Regions from separate parts of the Priestia filamentosa genome, predicted to be linked through region 1. Evidence: riboswitches for the same ligand, from Rfam matches in the RefSeq annotation. Region 1 holds a riboswitch; the other holds the start of a gene.

The links. A riboswitch is a leader RNA that binds a small molecule or an ion and turns the genes downstream of it on or off. The one in region 1 is predicted to bind cyclic di-AMP.
Region 2: linked by a shared signal. The riboswitch ahead of B9N79_RS14745 (APC family permease) and the one ahead of B9N79_RS09700 (potassium channel family protein) in region 1 are both predicted to bind cyclic di-AMP.

The regions. Positions count from the first base shown of each region.
Region 1 is NZ_FXAJ01000002.1:530,449-542,043, reverse strand. Features, by position in the region: gene B9N79_RS09735 (LysR family transcriptional regulator) at 60-956, shown strand; gene B9N79_RS09730 (D-2-hydroxyacid dehydrogenase) at 1,488-2,495, opposite strand; gene B9N79_RS09725 (hypothetical protein) at 3,326-3,607, shown strand; gene B9N79_RS09720 (GNAT family N-acetyltransferase) at 3,992-4,489, opposite strand; gene B9N79_RS09715 (YnfA family protein) at 5,057-5,380, shown strand; partial or broken gene B9N79_RS26940 (PCYCGC motif-containing (lipo)protein) at 5,570-5,859, opposite strand; gene B9N79_RS09705 (TrkH family potassium uptake protein) at 6,092-7,447, opposite strand; gene B9N79_RS09700 (potassium channel family protein) at 7,606-8,262, opposite strand; cyclic di-AMP (ydaO/yuaA leader) riboswitch at 8,352-8,504, opposite strand; gene B9N79_RS09690 (DUF4023 domain-containing protein) at 9,491-9,622, shown strand; gene B9N79_RS09685 (class I SAM-dependent methyltransferase) at 10,271-10,978, opposite strand; gene B9N79_RS09680 (SDR family NAD(P)-dependent oxidoreductase) at 11,112-11,595, opposite strand, start outside.
Region 2 is NZ_FXAJ01000003.1:233,460-245,054, reverse strand. Features, by position in the region: gene B9N79_RS14770 (LysR family transcriptional regulator) at 1-539, shown strand, start outside; gene B9N79_RS14765 (FixH family protein) at 622-1,089, opposite strand; gene B9N79_RS14760 (PepSY-associated TM helix domain-containing protein) at 1,125-2,510, opposite strand; gene B9N79_RS14755 (MFS transporter) at 2,708-3,895, opposite strand; gene B9N79_RS26165 (hypothetical protein) at 4,163-4,324, opposite strand; gene B9N79_RS14750 (YdhK family protein) at 4,416-4,973, opposite strand; cyclic di-AMP (ydaO/yuaA leader) riboswitch at 5,228-5,370, shown strand; gene B9N79_RS14745 (APC family permease) at 5,488-7,317, shown strand; gene B9N79_RS14735 (hypothetical protein) at 7,637-8,098, shown strand; gene B9N79_RS14730 (hypothetical protein) at 8,113-8,661, opposite strand; gene B9N79_RS14725 (exonuclease domain-containing protein) at 8,757-9,485, opposite strand; gene B9N79_RS14720 (DUF294 nucleotidyltransferase-like domain-containing protein) at 9,489-10,466, opposite strand; gene B9N79_RS14715 (ammonium transporter) at 10,583-11,595, opposite strand, start outside.

The DNA of each region.
Region 1 (11,595 bases):
AAAAAAGATATTTGTCATCGTTCAAACAGATGGCAAGCGGAAGTAAGGTGTTAAGAAGCATGGATATTCAATCATTACATATTTTTAAGGTAGTTGCTGAGCATGGAAGTATAACGAAGGCTGCAAAAGAATTAAACTATGCACAGTCCAATATAACAACTCGAATGCAGCAATTAGAAAGTAGCCTACAGACAGTTTTATTTTATCGACATAATAAGGGGATTACATTAACAACAAAGGGAGATTTATTATTAACCTACACTGATAAAATTTTTCGTCTCTTTGAAGAAACTAGACAAGTCATGCGGGATGAAGAAGAGCCTCAAGGTCCGTTATCTATTGGCTCAATGGAGTCAACAGCTGCTGTTCATTTGCCTATGTTTATCTTAAGATATCATTCTACCTGTCCAAAAGTTGATCTAACTTTAAAGACTGGGCCTACTGCTCAGCATATTGAAGAAGTATTAAATTATAAATTAGATGGTGCATTCGTTTCTGGCCCTGTACAGCATCCTAATCTCGTGGCAAAAAAAATTTTCAGAGAAAAATTAGTATTAGTTAGCAGTTTGTTATCTTCTTATCCTTTAGAGTTAGAGAACATTGGTAACTTAACATTGTTAGTGTTACATAAAGGTTGTTCTTACCGCCAAAAACTTGAGAGTTGGTTACATAAAGAAGGAATTAGACCCTCCAAAGTTATGGAGTTCGGTTCCTTAGATGCACTTATGGGTTGCGTAGCAGCTGGTCTAGGGGTTAGTTTACTCCCTCTGTCTATTGTTCAAAAATATAGTCATCTAGAAGAGATTACCCATTATTCTCTCCTTGAAGAATTCACTTTAGTTGATACATTTTTTATTCATCGTGCTGATAATACCTTCTCCACCCCTCTTCTTAAATTCATAGAGCTATTTCAAGAAGAGAAGTCATCTATAACTTGTGACGAAAAGAGAAGTTAAAAACTGGCTGGAATGTTTGGTATGTTAACTAAAAACCGAACAACAGTAGAAAAGCAGCCTACTGTTCTATAAAGTAGGCTGCTTTAATTCCATATTTCCAAGTAGACTTCTACAAATTCCTAATGAAATTCCCCTTTGATTTATCGCTTTTTTATTTCCTGAAACCTATTAACCATCAATAAATTATTATGGAGTAATGAGGAATTGACAAAGAAAATGATTGAACCAAACTATATGTTGACTCCTCTTATGTCCCCCCCTAAACTCTAGGGGATAATATCATTAGGATAGCTTTTTTTGTTTGTAATGATAATCTGTGTTATGTTAACTAAAAATAAGGAAAATATAAGTTCTCAAAATTCTTAAGAGTACTAAAAGCAGGGACATCAGTGAAAGTAAATGTTTAGATAAAATATATAGGATTAAATCATTTTTTACTTAATTAAAAATTACTCATATGCCCCTCTTAATCAATAGTACGATACAGTTACATTCCGTTTATACTGATTATTCCCCTTGTCTTTTCCTATTCTAGTAACCACGCTTTCTATCAACGAAGCCGTCTAAGGGTTGTCCATTTATATATCGTTTAATATTCTTCAAAAAAAAGTTACTTACATCCTGTACAGTACTTGGTCCCGATAAATGTGAAGTGATATACACATTAGGCATGGACCAGAATGCATGATTTTTTGGTAACGGTTCTACCTCGAATACATCTAAAACAGCTGCCTGGAGATGTCCGGATTGCATGACAGATATTAAACTATCTTCATCGATTAAGGAGCCACGTCCAACGTTAATAACACAAGAATTTGGTTTCAAGGCTAGAAGAAGTTCGTAGTTCACAATATGATACGTGTCGTCTGTCAAAGGAAGTGTTAACACTAAATAATCAAGATCTTTTACAAAATCGTACCATTGATTCCGATTAAAATGAAGGTCTACTAATGAAGATTGTTTTCCACTAAAGCTTAATCCATTTACATTCATATCAAACGCTCGGGCTTTACGAACAATTTCAGTCCCAATTGATCCAAGACCAGCTATTCCAATCGTTTTCCCCTTTAGAGAATCAGAAATAAATGGATCCCATCGATTTTCTAGCTGTGCTTTTCTCATACGTGGACCATCTTTAACTATATCTAAGAGAAAATTAAATACATATTCAGATATATAAGTACCAAACTGGTCGACAATTCTGGTTATTTTAATATTCTGAGGTATTGATTTATCTGCAATAAGGTCATTAATTCCAGCTCCCATTGATTGGAACCAACGGACAGATGAGCCCATTTGTTTATTCAATAATTGGGTGGGAAATTTCCATCCTAAAATAACTTCAGTACCTGGTAAATATCTTTCTGCTTGCTCTAAACTTGTTGCTGCTTTGACGGATGTAAAACCTTGATTACAAATATATTCAGTATAAGCTTTTACCTCTGCTTCATTAGGACTAAATATAAGAATATTAGGTTGAATTGTATTCATTAGCTTCCTCCTCTTTTGAACCCTTCTTAGGGCAGTTTTAATGCCCATATTAAAAACATTTAACTGACTTTCATTATAGTTGAATAAAAATAAATAACAACATTTTCACAAATATGTACAAATAGGCACGTAAAATATTTAGACCAAAGTATAAATATAGGAAAAGCGAAAGAAAAAGGCAGCATCCAATTAGATGCTGCCTTTTTCTTTCATATACTTCTAATAAATTAAAGTTATTTGCCCTTGTGAGGCCCTTTCACTACGTATATCGGTTCATGCCCAAAGTGCCTTGTGAATAATAAGAATATCTACTTTCAATTTGAGGTAATACATTTCTTGAAGTTGCTGTTAAGTCTTTCAAAACTAATCAGTCCCTTCATAAGATAAGTATTTAACCTTTCACAGCAATCACTTTTATAGTGGAGCTGTACAGTATATATACCACGTTCTTTAAAGTTAAAACATAAATCTATGATATTTTTAGTTCTGATATAAAAGTTATTTAATCAAGCATATAATTTAGGGTGATGTAACGGATAAACTTCAGAAACACGTATTTGAAGAAAGAATGAGCCTTAAAGAAGGAAGGTACTTAATTAAAATATATACTTTTATGGACATATTTTGTGTAAACTCAATTTCTATAGAGGATTCATTCGATCCTTTTGAGTCTTCAAAGTATAGATGAATGTAAAAGTGAATAAACTATCTTAAGGCAAACTTTGTATAAGGAGAAAGTTTCATGTACAAAATTTTTAGTGGTTTTAGCTATAATTACTTATGTTTTGATTAGAACTACTTAAGTACCCTTCTTAAAATATATCAGAGAAAAATAAAAATCAAACTCTTTTTAACTATACTTGAAACAAGGTGAAAAAATGAATTGGTTAATAATACCGCTTTTAATTTGGATCATAGCCCTAGTCATTATGATACTACCTAAATTTGCTTGCAAAAAAATACAAAAATTAAAAACGGAACTTATATTAGAGTCTGAATCAGCACAGAATTCTAATCCTGAGGAAAGTAATTATAAAAAGATAGAGGAAAATACCTTAGATGGCATAAATATTGAAAGCTTATATTTAATTAGTTCAATCATCGCTTCAATATTGATTGCTCTTGGTACCTTTATTCTCTGTCTTGTTTTATTACTATAGAGTTTAGTGAAAACATAGTTGAATCCGCGTACGATTAGATGTTAAAAATTTCAAAAGAGTGAGATGGCAACATTTTCAGTGATTTTAGAGTTTCTATCTTGTTTTTGGGAACGGAATTTAGAACAAAGTTATGCTTTAGAATACTTGATACAGTGACCTTTACTTTTACTGCTTATAATCAACCCTATGGTAATTAACTAATGTTGAATTTCATGTAATAAAAAGAAATCCTTTGCTCCACACGTTAACAAAGGGTTTTTACATAGAGAGAAATACATTCCTTATAGGAAAGCAAGAGATAGTTCTTCCACAAACTCTATTTATTCTATTGCTCTAGGTTACTAGTAGATTTGTTTGATTCTTATGTATTACACGATAAAAAAATCAACTTATACTCTCTCTTAACTTAATCAAGTTATACCAAGTTAATCCACCATGATTTGATTCAGAAACGCCATGGTTAACAAATCCGCATTTCTCATAAAACGGAACTAATTCCTGTTTACATGTTAACGTGATTCCTTCTCTTTTATTTTCTTTTATAATATCTTCCATTTTCTTAATTAAAATTCTTGCAATTCCTTGATTTCTAGCCTGTTTAGACACTGCTAACCCTAAAATGCTCTGATATCCTCCTCTTTTCGGATTCTCTTTGGTTTCCTCAAAAAGATCATCGGTTATATAAGGTTGATTAATAATTGGCCCATTAATATAACCAAGTATTTTCCCTTCTCTTTCTGCCACAATAAAGGTATCCGATATCAACTGAATTCTCTCCACCATGGCCTCTTTTGTTGCGGCTTCTTCTATCGAAAAACCCTCATTCTCAATTACTAACAGCTGTTCTAAATCTGTGGGTTGAACATTTCTTAAAGAAATCATCTTGTCTATAACCTCTTTCTTAACTGAATTAACCTAAAAAGATGAATAGTTATAATTTTATGTGGTTTACTACTAATATAAAAGTGTTTAGGTTCTAAACAATAATTTGTCAAGGAATCCTTAATATATAGATGCCTTCTTCATCTTTTTTATTCTTTATCAGGTTTATCCAACAACTCAGTATACTTTTATATGATTTTTCTGTGCATTTAATTCATGGTACTTAGCATTGGTTTGAATAACCTCTTTATATCCCCTCACAACCTTTCGACTAAAACAGTAAATGCCATAGTATTAGTTTTTTATTATATCATTATGTACGCACCTTTTAATATTTCTACTTTATCCTTTACGTATAATCCTCATTCAATCCATAATGTTCTCTAACAGGCCTTATAAAATGGTGCAGTTTTTAATATTCATTATCATCTGAACCTTAAAGTAAAAAAGCGTAAAATCTTTTAAAGATTTTACGCTTTTTTACTTCTGATAAGGTCTATTATATTAACTAAGAATCAATATGGTATACAATATAAAAGAAGACAGTTCACATAAGGAGTATTTATGATGATTAAAGCAATTTTTATATTTTTATTAGCCGGAATAGCAGAGATCGGTGGAGGCTACCTTATTTGGAAATGGTTACGAGAAGAAGCATCTGGTTGGTTAGGGTTATTCGGTGGAATAGCTCTTGTTCTCTATGGGATTATTGCTACATGGCAAGCATTCCCTGATTTTGGTCGGGTTTATGCAGCCTATGGAGGCGTCTTTATTATTATGAGTTTATTTTGGGGCTGGTTAGTAGATAAAAAAATTCCAGATACATATGATTGGATCGGTGGTCTTGTATGCTTAATTGGTGTTTTTATTATATTATGGCCAAGAAATTAAGGGATGAAAGGAAGAGAGCGAAGACTTATAAAACCTTCACTCTCTTCCTTTGTAGTTTCTAGAATCTGTGTTGTGTTAGCTAAGAAAATATGACCCATAAAGTAGAACAAAACTTCTTTATTACTTTTTATCATTCAAATTCTTTATTATTAATTTATTATAAGCCAAGGAATATTCATACTATTAATCTTATACAGCTGGAGTAGGTTTAGCGTATCCCTCCTTGTACTTTTCATCAACCATCTTTCGAATTTTTTTACTGACTTGCCTTCCTTGTATTTTCGAATCGATTGAGCTGCGAGTTCTAAACAAACATTACATTTGGTTCCATGGTCATCCCAGACAATTGAGTCATCTTTGTTATTTTGTTAAATAAAACAATCGTAATTATTTCTATGGTCAACAGATTCCCCACAGCCACAATAGCAAGGGATATTTTCGAGTAATTCCTTATTTTTGGCCACATCTGCATAAATCATCTGCATATCTTCAGGCTTATCCTTCAAGAATTCAGCAATACATCTCTAGACACTGTTTCTTCTCTGATGTCACCTAATTTTGAGGAAGTATGACTAGTATGTTCCTCTTCTTTTTGAGAATCTGAGGTACTATTTAATGGATTTGCATTATTAGAACAAGCGCCTAAAACCATATAAGATGATTCTTTAATAGCATCTTATTTAGTTTTTTCGAAAGATAAAAGTTATTTTTTTAGCCAAGAAGAATTTTTTCTTCTGCATAACGAATTTTTGACTGTCTATTCGAACGAATAGCAAGCACAAAACCAATGGTAAGAGGCCCTACTCTTCCAATAAACATCATAATCGTAATGAGAATGCGTCCTGCGGGGCTCAAGTCGCCTGTGAAATTAGCACTTAGTCCAACCGTGCCAGAAGCAGAAATAGTTTCAAATAAGATTGTGGACATATCTACTCCTTTTTCTGTGATAGTTAGTAAAAAGAAAATGACAAAAACAAAAATCATTGCAGAAGTAGCAATAGAAAAAGCTCTATAAATAAGGGATTTTGGTATTCGGCGTTGAAAAATGTTAATATCCTCTTTGTTTGTTAGCACTGACCACAAAGCCAACAATATTAAGACAAAGGTCGTAACCTTAATTCCGCCACCTGTTGAACCAGGAGCTGCTCCCACAAACATAAGACCCATCACATAGACTTTTGAACTTAACGTTAGTTCTCCTATATCTAATGTATTAAAACCAGCTGTACGAGGAACAACTCCTTGAAAATAAGCTGCCCACCATTTATCTCCCATGCTTAATTTACCTAACGTGTCAGCGTTATGATATTCCAAAGTAAAAATAACAAGTGTACTCACAATATTTAGGATAAGGGTCGAAGCTAATACAATTTTAGTATGAAGAGAAAACTTTCTTAAATTTCGTTTCTCCAAAATATCTGCGATTACAAAAAATCCTGTTCCACCTATTATGAAAAGGAATGTAATGATAATATTAACGGTTGGATCCCCCACCCATTTACTTAGATTATCAGGTTCTAAGCCAAATCCTGCGTTGTTAAATGCAGATATAGAATGGAATATCCCATAATAAATAGCCTTTCCCCAACTCATCTCTTGTGCCCAACGAATAGCTAGGATAAGGGCTCCAATAGCTTCTACAGCTAAGGTAATAAACACAACACGCCGGACTAATGCAATAACGCCTTGTAGAGAAAATGCATTTAAAGATTCTTTAAGGATCAACCTTTGTTGTAATCCAATTTTCTTACCTAATATGATAAACATAAGGATACCAATGGTCATGAAGCCCCAGCCACCTACTTGAATGAGTACAAGTAGAATGATTTGTCCAAATAAAGTAAAGGTAGTTCCTGTATCAACAACAGCTAATCCCGTTACACACACGGCAGAAGTAGCTTCAAAAAGAGCATCAATAAAGCTCAAGTGATGTCTATCACTTGTAGCAGCAGGTATCATTAATAATCCTGTTCCTAGCAATATCAAGCCTAAAAATCCCGAAAATAGAATAGATGCAGGTTCCAATTTCTTTATTTTATGTCTTTTACGTGACTTATAAAGTAACATATTAAATTCCTTTCAACGTGTTTTGAGTAAAGGTTTAACTGAAAGATTCCATTATGACAAGGGGAAGCTTTAACAATATTGCTCCTCATATAATGAAAAACGCAAGCATTAGTACAAAGAACTGAGAAGGATTTTAATGGCTGCTACATTCATCCATTTTACACACCTTCTTTTTCAAAGCGTATGATGTCTTGATTATGTCCCATCACAATTAAAACATCATCTTTATAAATGATTTCCTCTGCAGCAGGAGCAACCACAAACCTTCCATGACGTTGAATCCCTACAATATTACATCCATATTCGGCTCGTACGTTGAGTTCTTCCAAGCTATAATGATCCACCTTGTTTGTTGCCACAATCTCTACAATGCTGTATTCTTTGGATAACTCAATAAAATCAATCATTTTATCGGAAGTAATATGGTGAGCAATCCTTTTGGCTACATCACGTTCGGGATGGATAACTCGATCTACTCCGATTTTTTCAAGCACTTTTGAGTGATATTCGTTTTGCGCTTTTGCCCACACTTTACGAACTCCCATTTCTTTTAAGAGTAATGAAGTTAATATACTGGTTTGCATGTCATTTCCGAAAGAAACGAAAGCATGGTCGACATTGCCAACGCCCAAGTTACGTAAAACCGTTTCGTCAATTGAACTGACATAAACGGCGTGCGTGGCATAATTAATATATTCACTAACTCTTGCCTCGTCTGTATCTACAGCTAATACTTCAATACCCATATCATAAAACTCTTTAACGAGAGTTGAACCAAAACGTCCTAAACCAAATACGGCAAATAATTTCTTCATTATAATCCTTCCTTATCCCGTTTCCATTAATGACAAAAAGACCACAGAGGAGTCCCCCGTGGTCGTATTATTCTTTGATCACAAGTTTCACACCCTCTCCCTAACGCTTACGAAGTTAGCTGTCGGATTCGGGTCAAGAAGTAACCCTACCTTTACTTACATAAAGGATTCACCCCAAGTAACAGAAAAAACTGTTACAAAATTGGTTCCTCCGTTCCATACGGATTCAGCGGTTAAGATGATTTATGAATTTACCAAAGATATATTACTCCTGTTTTTTTGTGTTGTAAAGACTAAATTAACGTCTATTTCTACTATTTTATCCTTACATTAGAACCTTTTTTAGTAGAAGGGAAGATAATCCTTGCTTTCTTTTGATAATCGTCTCTCTAGATGGTAAAAAACGTACAAATAAAGACAGTGAGCAAAGCCCTCTAATAAAGTAATAGAATTAAAGCAGCATGATTTAGAAAAGTCTTTAAAAGGAACATATGTTAGAATTCTTAATAAAATGTTCAAGGAAAAGAATCTTATTTGAATTAGAAAAGATTTTTTTATGTTCAAATAAGCGACATTATGTAAACTATAAAAGTTTGGATATAGACAAGGGTTTAATCGTAAATAGAAAGACTCCATTTTGAAAAAAACGAATCAAAATGAAGTCTTTTTTTGTGAGTATATAAGCCGTATTTATAACTTACATGTAAAGATCTATAAAACCGTATAGATTCCTTACTTAGCGGTCTGTTTGACTAGGTTATATAAAGTACTTCGGAGTAAAATAGACACCAAACTCAAAATTAGAAACAACACTCCTCCCCATAAGATGTATTTGATTCCCATCCCTGATAGCAATAACCCTCCTATCGCAGTGTCAATACTTACTCCCCAGTTGGAGCAGGATACAAATAATCCATTCGCAAACTCCGGTGCTTCAGGCGCGGCAGAAGTAATCCAATATTGTTTTAATTTATGATACGGAACGCCGTTGTGTTTCTAATTCAGATGTTAGTTTAATACTGTCATCTTCCATAATACACAAAAAAGTATTATTCGCTAACTTCTTCTGTTTCAGAATTCGTCACTAATTTTTTTTTTAATTTTTCCAAATTGCTTTGCTTCTGTTTCTTAAATGATCTCAGACTAATTAGTCAACCAATTAATTGCATGTATGAATTCTTTGAATGAGGATAAAGTAACAATGAGTTCTAGATAAGGAGGGTTTCTTATGGATGACACACGTGAGTTTGTAGAAAATTTACATGAAAAACAGGCTAAGGCGGAGCAGAATGAAAAGCGTCAAGGAAAGTCCCATGCAAATCGTAAATTACCTAATAAACAGCACAGTACTAATAAGTAAGTAAATGAAGCCATTGCAACACTTAAACGACTACAGATATGAAATTGATTTAACTGTTGAACCATAGAGTTTGGATTCCTTTTAATCTTGTAAATAAAACAGGATGTTAAGAAACTCAACATCCTGTTTTATTTAACCTTTAATCAAATTTTATTAGAAATTATCAATCTTTTAAAAAATATTGAACTTTTTTTATATTATGATTGACATAGTTACCATATCCATTAATTTCTTTCTCACTCCATAAAAACTGAACCCAAACAAAAAGTTCGTAAAATGAACGTCCATAAAAGTTGTATTTTTACAGACAGGTGTGTTTTAAGAGAAATACATTCTTTTCAATGTCTGTTTAAGACTAAAAATAATTACAGACGTTCTCTAAAATATATATAGTTTAATAAACGTTTTTAGTGAAATGATTGAAAAATAAAAAAACCGCTCTGGATTAGGATTTAGAAATATTATTGACTATTCAATAATCTATAACTTTACGTAGGAATGATCTTTCTCATTTGCGCTTTATTTACTCTAGTAAAAGAACAAAATAATTCAAAGCCACAACAAATAGTCAAATAAGCGACAATCTATACAAAAATAATCTTTGATTAAATGAAACAGCTCCCATTTTAAAATGGGAGCTGTTTTCTTCTATTTTTTATAAATAACGAGCATTTCGGTTGCTTTTGGCATAAATCGAAATGTTGTGGGAAGGAGCTTTATTTCCACGTGCTCGTTTTTTAGCGTTTCGATTAGACTATTTAAATATGGGTAAATCTCATGATTAAATCCAACGAGCGGATAAATTCGAATTTCTCCGCCTTTTTTCGTTACCCTAATCATTTCTTTCATTGCATTTACGTGAAAGTTGAAATCAAATTGTGCTTCATATAAAAAAAGGAAATGATTGCACAACAAGAGAGAATAGGTTTGATCTGAAAAAGGCAAATGCGGGAGCGCTCCGTAAAAAAAGCGTTGATCTTTTTCGTTTTGCGTATATTGTTCCATAAATAAAGAAAACGAGTCTCTTCGAATTTTATCATGTTCTTCTAGCGTCTTATAGGAATCCCATAAAAGAGTTTGAGTCCCTTTTTTAAGCTTACGGCTAGCTTCTTGGATTTCTTCTTCGCCGTGTTTTCTCATCTCTCGTGGAGATATATTGTACAAAGGATCTACTGCGTAAGCATCATATCCTTTACGATAAGCACTTACTGTGAAAGAAGAAGCTCCTGCTGCAACGTCTAACACTTTTCCGCCTTTAAATTGTTCCATCTTCAAGTCGAACATCTTTTCATACTCTTCGTAAGATCTGCATGTCATAGCAACGCCAACTTGTTCATAAAATACATTTTTACTCATCTTTACGATCTCTCCTCTACTCTACTAAACTCTGCTCAATGTTAGAAAAGTCTAACAGTTATCATTATAAAACTATCTTCCATATATTTCAACAAAAGATTAAAATATAGATTTCTTCTTTTTATTGTAAATTCTATCTTAAATAGCCTCCATTATTGAGATCAAAGGTTGCTCCTGTATAGTGATTAGATTTATCAGATAAGAGAAAGAGAACCGTTTCAGCTACATCTCTAGCTGTAACAGGTGTTTGGATGAGCTGACTGTTCCAATATTCTTGCTTTCGCCACTTTGGAATACTTTTCATCATTGTTGTATCAACCATTGTGGGGGCAACAGCATTTACTTTAATATGTGGTGAAAAGTTCACGGCACAGCTTTTTGTTAATCCTAAGATAGCGGCTTTTGACATCCCATAAATAGCATCAGAGCTTCCTTCCATTCCTGATACTGAAGACATATTCACGATTGTTCCCTTTTCATTATTTCTCATCATCTTCTTTGCAAATAGCTGCGAAAAATAGACGGCTCCTTTGACATTAATATTTAATACAGAATCAATGCTTTCTTCGGTGTAATCTAATATATTTTGTGCAAGATAAATTCCTGCATTATTTACT
Region 2 (11,595 bases), on a different contig from region 1:
TTCATATTAGTCAAAATATTGATGGTAGGGAAGTACCGAACTCCTTTGATATTTGTCTCTCTTCTTCTCTTATCAATTTAAAAAATGTAGAAAGTACTCGGCTTTTTACAGAACGAATTATGTTAGGCGTACCAAAAAGTCATCACCTTGCTCAAAAAGAAACGGTTTCCTTGCAGGAGATAAAAAATGAGCGCTTTATTTTACTAAATGAAAATAAAAATTTACGCAAAACGGCTCAGTCCATTTGTGAGCTCGCTGGCTTCTCGCCCACCATCTCTTATGAAAGCGACAATCCGTCAACAGTAAGAGATCTTATTAATGCAGGGCTTGGTGTTTCATTTATTCCCTCTATTACATGGCATAAAGTATTGAATTCAAGCGTCGTGTTATTACCAATAGAAGAGGCTTTTTCAGAACGAAACATTTACCTTTCGCTTCCTAAGGAAAAGCAGCATTCGAACGTTTCGTTGTCCTTCCAAACTTTCTTAATTGATTTTTTTTCAAATCTTACATCTTCAAAAGACTTTAAAGATATATAAAAATTGTATCTCTATTGGACCAATAAGTTATCAATCATAAAAAAAGCTCTTCCTCTAAAAGGAAAAGCTTTTTGTCCATTTGTTAATGATGTGAATGGTGATTATGTTCTTTCTCTTTTTCTGGTTCTAATAATTTTGCGTCCTCTTCTGAGAGTTCTCCAACAATCATCTGTCTTGTTGGCATAATATGAAGGTTCTTTGTTCGAACATCTGCTTTAACGTAGTAGATTCCATCTTCACTAAATGTGTTTACTACCTCATATGTTCCTTTCGCTGTTCTTTGTCCTTCTATCACTTTTTTATTCCCTTCATTTCCCTTTTTCCATATTTCAACATTCATTCTTTCCAGCTCTTCTACTTTCTTATCTTCCTTTGTTACTTCCACTTCTAAGCCTACTGCCTCATCCGGATTCATAGTTTCAGGAGTCATAATAACTGCTTTAAGTTTTTCTGACTGACGATACAATTTAGCCGCATCAGAATCAACACTACAAGCTGAAAGCAAAAGTATAATAACAAAGCTCGAAAAGAGATAAAAAAATTTTTTCATCATTTACACCTCTGAATCTTCTATCTTTTGTCTCCCTAAGCGTTTAGGAATCTTTTTAATTGTGGTACTCTCTTGACCACGAAGAAATCAAATAGAAGTACAACAATAATTGAAATGCCCACAAGCGGAAACAAAATTCCCATTATAATAATGATAAAAGATAAAATTTTCATTTGCTTTGGATTTTCAGCTGCTTTTGGAGCCCCAAGCTTACTTTTTGGCTTACGTTTCGACCAAAGATAAAAGCCGCTTAATACAATGCCTGAAATTCCTAAACAAACAAGAAGTCCTATAAGCTGATTCATAAGACCAAACTGTGTTCCTTTATGAATTGTAATACCAAAAGCGATCATTTTACCTAATCGTTTATAGCTATCATATCGATAATCAGCAAGTACGGCTCCTGTATATTGATCAATATGCATTGTCACTTCATCCTGTGCTTTAGGTGGAAATAATGAAAGCGTATATACCCCATCATCTGTTTGCGGAAATATAACGTTGTATCCTTTTGTAACATTTTGCTCATTGGCTACTTTTATTACATCATCAATTGAAAGTGGCAAAAGGTCTTTTGATGTTGAAAGAGGAACCTTCATTGTTTCAGCTGCCCAAGGTACATCTGCAATTTCTTTTGTTTGTACATCAGACTTCGGTGCGTCACCAACCCAAACAGAAGGCGGATATCCAAGTCCTGCATTTGTTGTAATCTGCTGAAACGTATTCCCCCACAAGCCAGACCACGGAAGACCTGTAAAAATAAGAAACAGTAAGCCTGCTGAAATCCAAAAGGCAGGTACTGCATGTAAATCTCTCGTAAGAACTTTCTTCTCCTTCGAAAAACGTGGCAGTACAACGCCCCAAAACTTCGTTTTTCTACGTGGCCACCATAAGTAAATACCTGTTACAACGAGCACAACCCCCCAACATGCAGCAAGTTCAACAATGCGATCTCCTATCGTACCTACCATAAGCTCTCCATGGAATTTTTCGATATTATCCATAAGGCGGTCTTTATCATTTAATTGTCCAATAACTTCTCCATTATGTGGATTCACAAAAATAGTATACGTTCCATCTTCTATATGAACGCCTACTTCTGATGAACGAGTAGGTGAATCACTTGGGCGATATTTATATACATGAGCATCTACATATTTTGACGTTACAGCTTCAATTTGTTTTGAAGGCGGGATGTTCCCCTCTTCATTTTCTACTTCATATAAATCTTGATACAAAAAGTTCTCAATCTGAGGTTTGAATAAATAGATTCCTCCTGTTATTGCTAATATAAGAAGAAAAGGAGTAAAAATTAACCCCGCATAAAAGTGCCATCTCCAAATTGTCTTATAAAGGGAGGAAGATGAAGTTTTTGCTATGGGATGTTCATCCCGGTGTGAAGTTTTATCATCTGATGTCATTTTGTGTTCACCTTCTTAATTTTAAAATAGATATTATTGTATAAAAGAACAAAATTTTCCGAAAAATGTTTCCTTATTAAGATTAGGTGACAGCTAACTATTAAACAAGAGGGGGAATGAAGAAAGATGTGAAAAAACATTGAACAAAAACGACAGGGCCTTTTGTTCTATAAAAAAACAGCTAAACCGTTAATGGTTTAGCTGTTTTGAGGAGCAAAAAGAGATTTGTCTTCAACTTTGTGGGTCACAAAGGTTAAAACCAAGCCAAATAAAATCATTCCTGAAGCAATTAATGTAATAAGGGTAAAACTTGCTCCAACATTTAAAAAGACTGTGCTTAGAGTTGCACCAATTGAATTAGCTAAATTAAAAATAGAAGCGGCAATCGTCCCTGAAAGTGATGGAGCTTCCTTTCCAGCTAAAATAATCTTAGCATTTAAAATTGGTGTTGTACCAAAGGTTCCAGCCCCAAATAAAAAGCACATGACAAAGGCTACAAATTTAAATGGAATAAGGAAAGTAAACAAAGCAAGAACGGCTGCTAATCCAATAAGAACCATCATTAGTCTTTCTGTTAAAAGATGTGGAGGGATTTTGCCAGATGCAAAAGTGCCAATAACAGCACCAACCCCAAAAACAAAAAGACCAATTGTAATATTCGTTACGTTAAAACCCGCAATTTGCGTAAGCATTGGTTCTGTAAATGTATATGCTGTAAAAACACCTGAAAAACCGAAAACAATAATAGCAAGCACAAGTAATACATTCCGATTTTTGAATATTTTCAGCTCTGAACGCAAATTAGGGGTAACACCAACCTTTTGATTTGGAACAACAAGAATAAGACCAATAAGTGAAATAAAGCCTAACAATGCTACAAACCAAAACACATAGCGCCAGTCAAAAATCCCACCAAGATAAGATCCAAACGGAACACCCAACATAATAGCAATTGTTAGTCCGCCTTGTACAGCTGCAATTGCTCGCGTTCCTTTCTCAGGTGTTGAAAGCGTAAAAGCAATGCTCATACATAAACCAAAGAAAGGAGCATGCATAACAGCAGATAACAAACGAGATAAGACAAGCACCTGAAAGTTTGGTGCCGTAGCTGCGATAATATTACTTATAATAAACAAGCCCATTAGACCAAGAAGAAGAGGCTTTGATGGTAATCTGATTGTTGCAATTCGCAAGAGAGGACCGAATATTGCAACGCTTATTGCATAAACGCTTAAAAGAAGTCCAGTTGTAGAAACATTCACATGTAAATCCTCAGCAAATTGAGTTAAAAGACCTGTTACAACATATTCAGTCATTCCAATAGCGAATGTTGAAATCATAAATACAGTTAAAATAATATTTCGGGAAGCAGAGAATCTGCTCATATTCTTCTCTCTCCTTTCATTCTATATTTTCATACAAATGACTAGGATATAGGATTTTCTCATAAAAGTCTATAGAAATGCAGTCATTATAAAAAAATCTTTACAAACCTTCTCCACATTTTTACGTACCCTTATGAATTGTAGAAAAGAAGGTTTATAAAGGACAGAAAAAGGATTTCTAACTATACTACATAAAGGAGCTAGAAATTTAACGTCACCTATACAATAAAAAAGACGCTATTTTTGCGCCTTTTTACGTTAATTTTTTTATAAACTAGAATTCATTGCAAAATGAACACGATTTCTTCCATTTCTTTTTGCCTCAAACAAAGCCTCATCTTTTGTCTTAAAATAAGAATAACAACAAAGAAAAAAGCTCAATAAACCTGCAGCTGCTACAACAGTAATATACAAGCATAATTCTTCCACGATTCGTTCCCTCTCAACAGTTAAAAAGAACTATTTTTCGTTTCGTTATATAGAAAATCTATACTTATGGACTAGTTTTTAATTTATTCTCTCATTTTATTTCTTCTAGCTCATCTTCTGTTACCCATTTGTGATTTTTCACTTCTTTTCCTGATGTTTTTGATGTATAGCTTACCGTATAAACTGTCGTTTCCTTAGCGGACACAATCGTTGCCTCTGCTCCCTTCATCCCTTTCATATGGTTTGCTTCAAGAATAACTTTATCTCCTTTTTCTATTGTTTCGTTTCCTGCATTTTTTATCTCTTCTTGAATCACCCATTTATGATTTTTGACCGTCTTCCCTCCTGTTGTTGGCTTATATGAGACAACATAAGCTACTGTGTTATAGGCCCCTTCAATAGTTGCTTGTGCTCCTTTCATTCCTTCCATATGACCTGATGTAATAATAGCTTCGCTTCCAATTTTAAAATGAGGGTGTTTTTCCTTTTGTAAATCTTCAGGGACTTTCTCGGTTCCACTATGCTCTTCTTTATGCTGATTTTCATTCTGCATTGTTGTCTCTTCTGTAGCCTTTGAGTCACTTTTCTCACTACATCCGCTAAGACTTATACTAGCTGCTAATCCTATCAAACCAAGCTTTTTATACATCGTCACCACTCCTCTCTTTATTCTCTTTCACAATATACCCTATATAGGTATAAAACAAGCTATAATATGCCCATTTTCTTTTAAAATCGTGATGCTTTTAAAATTTTTTAACTTATTATTTTAAAAACTAATCGAAGAAATTTAAAGAGGCGAATGACCTTTTTCTTTTAAAAAAATGCTAAAATTTTTTCTCTTTACAAATTAAATTTTTAGCAGTATATTACCTATGAAAACATCATATTGAAATTCCATTTCACCTTATATCGCTTAATCTGTAAGGAGTGGGGGACCCAATTTTTGTGCTTTGTCACTAGGGGTGAATCCTTTTAAAAAGGTAGGGCTACTCTAAAGGCCCGAATCCGACAGCTAACCTCATCAGCGTTTATAGAGAAGGTTTGCTTTATGCTGCTTAATATGAGCGCTAAGGAAAACCTTAGGGCTCTTTTTTTGCGCTCTTTTTTAAGTCTAGTAAACACTTCCTTCATGAAATGGCAAAATCTTAGGAGGAAAAATGATGAACTATTTAGCTCTTAAAAAGTGGTTAATCGGAAAGCCTTTAAAATCAAACGAGCTTGGAGAGCAGAAGTTAAGTAAACTAAAAGCGCTTGCTATTCTCTCGTCTGATGCGCTATCTTCTGTTGCATACGGTCCTGAACAGATTTTAATTGTTCTTGCAACAGTTGGAGTTGTGGCATATTGGTATTCTATTCCAATCGCTATTGGAGTCCTTGTTTTACTAATGGCGCTTATTCTTTCTTACCGTCAAATTATTTATTCTTATCCTGAAGGTGGCGGAGCTTACGTTGTATCGAAAAAGAACTTAGGAGAAAATCCTGGACTTATTGCAGGTGGCTCACTTTTAGTTGACTATATTTTAACCGTTTCAGTAAGTATTGCAGCTGGAACAGACGCCCTTACATCGGCTTTTCCTGCCATTCACGATTATAAAGTACTTATCGCTTGTATACTCGTTATTGTTATTACTCTTTTAAATTTACGAGGTGTGACAGAATCGGCGTCTGTCCTTGCTTATCCTGTGTACCTCTTTGTAATTGCTCTTTTAATCTTAATTGCAGTTGGTCTTTGGAATGTTGCAACAGGGCAAACTCCACCTGTTACACATACAGCAATGGGTACAGCCGTTCCGGGAGTTAGCTTATTTCTTCTATTACGAGCTTTTTCATCAGGATGCTCAGCTCTTACAGGAGTTGAAGCTATCTCAAATGCTGTAACAAACTTTAAAAAACCTGCTGCTCAAAATGCAGTCAGAACGCTTAGCGCAATGGGAATCATTTTGGCAATCCTTTTTTCAGGAATTATTTTTTTAGGCTATTGGTATGGCATTTCTCCAAAAGGAAATGAAACAGTTGTCTCCCAAATCGCAGCTGAAGTTTTGGGAAGAAACGGATTATACTATTTCGTTCAGGGAACGACAGCCTTGATTCTAATTCTTGCAGCAAATACAGGATTCTCAGCCTTTCCTCTTCTAGCTGTTAATCTTGCAACAGACAAATATATTCCGCGGATGTTCACTATTCGTGGAGACCGATTAGGTTATTCAAATGGAATTGTGACTCTTGGTGCTGCTTCTATTTTGCTTATTGTTATTTTCAATGGCCAGACGGAAAAACTTATTCCGCTCTATGCTGTTGGTGTATTTATCCCTTTTACACTTTCACAAACAGGAATGATTGCAAAGTGGCTGAAAGAAAAGCCTAAAGGATGGCAAGGAAAAATGATTATTAACCTAGTCGGCGCTCTTATTACATTTATTGTACTCATTATTTTCTTTACAACAAAGTTCACTCAAGTATGGGCAGTACTCATTTTCTTACCAGTTATGGTTCTAGCTTTTCATCGTATTAAACGTCATTATGAAGCAGTTGGTGAACAGCTTCGCATTTCAGATGACGATCAAACCACATTTGCTTTATCAGGAAATGTAGTGATCATTCCTGTCGCAGGAATGACGAAAGCTGTAGAACGTTCATTAAGTTATGCAAACCTTATCGGAGATACCATTATTGCTGTTCACGTTGCTTTTGATCGCAAAAGTGAAAAAGTACTTGAAGAAAAATGGAAAAGAGTACATCCAGACATTCGACTTGTTACGTTTTATTCTCAATATAGAAGCCTTGTCCGTCCGCTTCTGCGGTTCATCGACATTGTGCGAGAAAAATCAAAAGATAGCAATATGGCAGTAACAGTCCTCATTCCACAGTTTATTACAAGCAAAAGCTGGCATAATATGCTTCACAATCAGTCAAGTTTATTGTTAAAAGCACATTTGCTTTATCGAAAAAACGTTATTGTAACAACTCTTCCATTCAAATTTAAGAAATAACTAAAAAAGGAAAGCGTATTTTTCATCATAAATACGCTTTCCTTTTTGCTTACTTCTGTTATTATGACTTTCTCCGCATAAATTTCCAGTAATTGAAAAAGATAAAAAGAAGCTTATTTTATAAAAGGAGGGTATTTATGAAGTTTCTCTACCCCGTTTTTATCCTTCTCTTTTCTTTACTAAATAGAAGAAATCTTTTTTGGTATGAAGGTGCTATTTTTCCTTTTTTCCCGTTTAAGCAGGTTAATCCCAATAATCTCAGCTCCTATAAACCGCTCTCTTTTTCTAAACAAAACAGATTATCAGAAAGAGCTTGAAAATGGAGAGAATTTTTTGGAGTATTGCTTTCCCAGGGTTTGGTCAATTTTTAAACGGAAAATATATAAAAGGAATTACGTTTATCATTTTAGAACTAGTAATTAATGTAAGAGCAAATTTTAATGAAGCGATTTACTATAGCTTTCTAGGAAAAATTGAGAAAGCTTCTGAAACAGCTGAGATAGGATGGCTCATGTTTTATCCTTGTATCTATTTTTTTGCAATGTGGGATGCCTTTAAAGATGACGGCGGTGGGAAACATCCGTTAACGTTCCTTCCCTTTGCCTTCTGCGCTTACTCGGTAACAGTTGGACTTATGTATTATTCAAAAATTGAAATTGCCCATCAGAATTTAGGACCTGTGTTTCTTCCTATGCTCTTTGTAATTCCAGGCATTTTAATAGGGCTGTTACTCAAAATACTGCTATCTTTTTTGCTAAACGTAAAAAAAGAGCAGAACTAATTCTGCTCTTTTTATTACATTTGATTTGGTCTGCTCGTTCCCGTTTCAACAGGTTTAAGCTCTGGAGAAGCTTGTTTTTCTGGAAGGTTGTCCACATTTCCGCTCATTGTTTTGTTCTCGGACGCTTTAGGATATGCTTCAGCAGCTTGTGAACCTGCTTTTGCTACTTTTGAACCTACCTCTTTAATATCTTCTTTAGAATCTTTGACTGTTGAAACTGCATCTGAAGAAATGTCTTTCACTTCTTCTACTTTGCTAAATACGTCTTCATTAAATTTAGCATACAAATCTTGTGCATCACTAATAGCATCTTTTAGAGTCGTTGAAGCCGTCTTAAAACGGTCAATCATTTGATTTTTTGTTTCTTGAGGATTTTCTTTTACATTCACTAACATTTCTTTTGAAGAAGCAGTCATTCCCGATGCTGCCTTTTTTACTTTGCTGCGCGTTGTGGAATCAAAAAGAGTAAGAGCTCCACCGATAATTCCACCAATAATGATTCCTTTTAAAAGCTTACTATTTGCTTCTTGATCCGTATATTCTTTATGCATTTGTTTGTTCATCCTTTTCTCCTCCTCTTTTTATCGCTTAACTTACTATTCCTCTTCCCCCTTCTTACTAAGAGTAAACCAAAAAGCATTTCATCACGAAATGCTCTCTATTTAGCTGCAATACGCTCGTATACATCTCTTAGCGTTTCACACCCTGATTTCTGAACTTTTTTAACATATGTGCACCACAGCTTTGCTGTAAGCTTCGCGTCTCCAAGCGCATGATGGCGATTCTCTACAACGATGTTATTATCAAGGCACCATTCTTCAAGTGGCTTATTATCATTTTTCTTATCAGCAATTCGATATAAAAAAGAAGTATCAATAATTCGGTGTTTTAAAGGTGAGCGAAATAGCTTCCAGCTTACATGCTGCAAAAAATTCTTTTCATGATTTGCATGATGAGCAACAATTGGCATATCTCCTGCAAAAGAAAAGAAGTCAATGAGCACATCTGATAGAGAAGGAGCATTTTTGACCATTTCTTCATTAATTCCCGTTATCTCTTTGATCTCTTTTTTTAAGGTTCCTTCATATCGAACAAGCGAATAAAATGATTTCGCTTCTATCATTTCTCCCTTTTCTACTTTCACAGCTCCAATAGAAAGAATTTCATCCCCTTTGTTAGGAAAAAAACCAGTTGTCTCTAAATCCAACACAACGACATCAAGTTCACAAAGAGGTACATTCAATGCTCTTTCTACATCAAGTTCACGTTGAAGCTGACGCAAATAAGCGATTTGCTGAGAACTCATCCCTTGAGCTCCACCAAAAATACTGGCGTTTAGCTTACCATGCATCTCCCTCATAAAATGAATAAACGGCTCAAACCCCATTATCTAACATCCTTTTTTGATAATCTTTTGTACATATTCATGTAGCTTTCTCCCATTCTTCAAAATGTGCTTTACTTCTTTTTTTTCATCTTTGCTCAACTTTTTAATATTTAAGTAATGTACTTCATCATATGTTGTGGATGTTTTAAAAAGCGAGACTCTATAGCTTAACAGTCGTTCAAAATCCTCATAGTACGATTTCAGCTCTTTATAGCAAGGAAACGAGCAAAGTTCAGAGAGCCTTTCTAAAGTTGACGTTGCATGAATACCCTCCTTAATTGATAAAAGACGAACGCTGTTTACATATGGCATAAAAGCAGCATTTTTAATATGAATAGAGTCTTTATGTGCCCCATTATCTTCAACAAAGATTTGCCCAAATGGACCAACCGCTTTTTTCACATGCATCATATTATCTAAAAAACGCCTTAATAATGTGGGATGTTCTTTTTTAAAATCATGCACTTTGTTTTTTAATGTTGTGATGTACTTCTCTTCTCCAACAAGGGAGCGAGCATCATAAAAAATTTGCAAATAACGCATACTCTCCCAACTTTGTGAATCCATCCATCCTAGAAGCTGTTCTTCCCACTCCTCTAACGATTTTCTCCATACTTTATTTGAACTCATTACATTTCCTTCACAATAAGGATAGCCAACTTCATTTAAACCAAATGAAAGTTCTTCTCCAAGAGATTTAAAATATGTTTCATACTTTTTGCTTTTCGTCTCATATACAAGTCCATGATCTTGATCACTCGCAACACCTTGTTCACGCCTTCCAGCACTTCCGACTACAAACCATAAAAAAGCACATGGTGGTTCACCACTTTGCTTTTTTATCGTTTGAAAAGCTTTGTTAAACACCTTTCTCATCAGCTCATCGTGAAATTCATTTAACTTCTTGTTATCTGTCAAATAAGCTTGAATGTGTTCAGAACGCCATTCTTTTAGTTCTTTGTACTGAGCTTCATTTTGCACTGTGCCACTTCCTTTTCTTATACTAAAAGGGAACACTTTCTACTGAAATGAAATAAAATCCTCCACTTTCTTTTATGGAGGATTTTATTTCATTTATTGCAAAGTTTTCTCTTTCTTTATGAACTAAGCTTATTGTTTTCTTTTTGTGTTGTAAAGGCTTCAGGATATCCGTAGCTCCCATGCTCGCTCATATCTAATCCCATAATTTCTTCCTCTTCTGTTACGCGAAGTCCTCCCATCACTTTTTTAATAATAGCTAAAATAATGAAAGAAACAACAAAAGCATAAAGAGCAGAAACAGCTACACCTGTGAATTGGACGCCAAGTTGGTCAAATCCACCACCGTAGAACAAACCTGGTTTTCCAACTGTAGCAAGTTCAGGCGTTGCGAAAAATCCTGTTGATAATGTTCCCCAAACCCCTGCTACACCGTGAACAGATAAAGCAAAAATCGGATCATCAATACGTCTTCTTTCAAAGAAACGTGCACTATAAAATACGATAAGTCCACCAATGAAACCAATAACAACAGCTGCCCACGTCTCAACAAATGCACAAGAGGCCGTAATGGCAACAAGTCCTGCTAATGCTCCATTTAAGATAGTTGGAACATCTGATTTTCCAAGCACAAGCCATGAGATAAGAAATGCTGCAACAGCTCCAGCTGCTGCAGCAAGGTTTGTATTAAGAGCAACAAATCCAAAAAAACCATCTGCTACAGAAACTGTACTTCCCGCATTAAAACCGAACCATCCTACCCATAAAATGAGCACGCCTAGAGCAGTAAACACTTGGTTATGACCATAAATGTTGTTTGCTGAACCGTCTTTATTATATTTACCAATACGAGGTTTTAAAAGAATCGTTGCTGCTAGCGCAGCCATAGCGCCTGTTAAATGAACAACCGTTGATCCAGCAAAGTCTTGCTTACCGTGCTCAGCTAACCAACCTCCGCCCCAAATCCAATGCGCAACAACCGGATAGATAAGTGCCGCAAATAAAATAGAGAAGATAAAATAAACCGACATTTTTGCTCGCTCTGCAAATCCACCTAACGCGATAGTTAACGAGATTCCAGCAAAAGCTAATTGAAAGACAAAGAATACAGCCGTTGAAAGTCCTTGCCCTT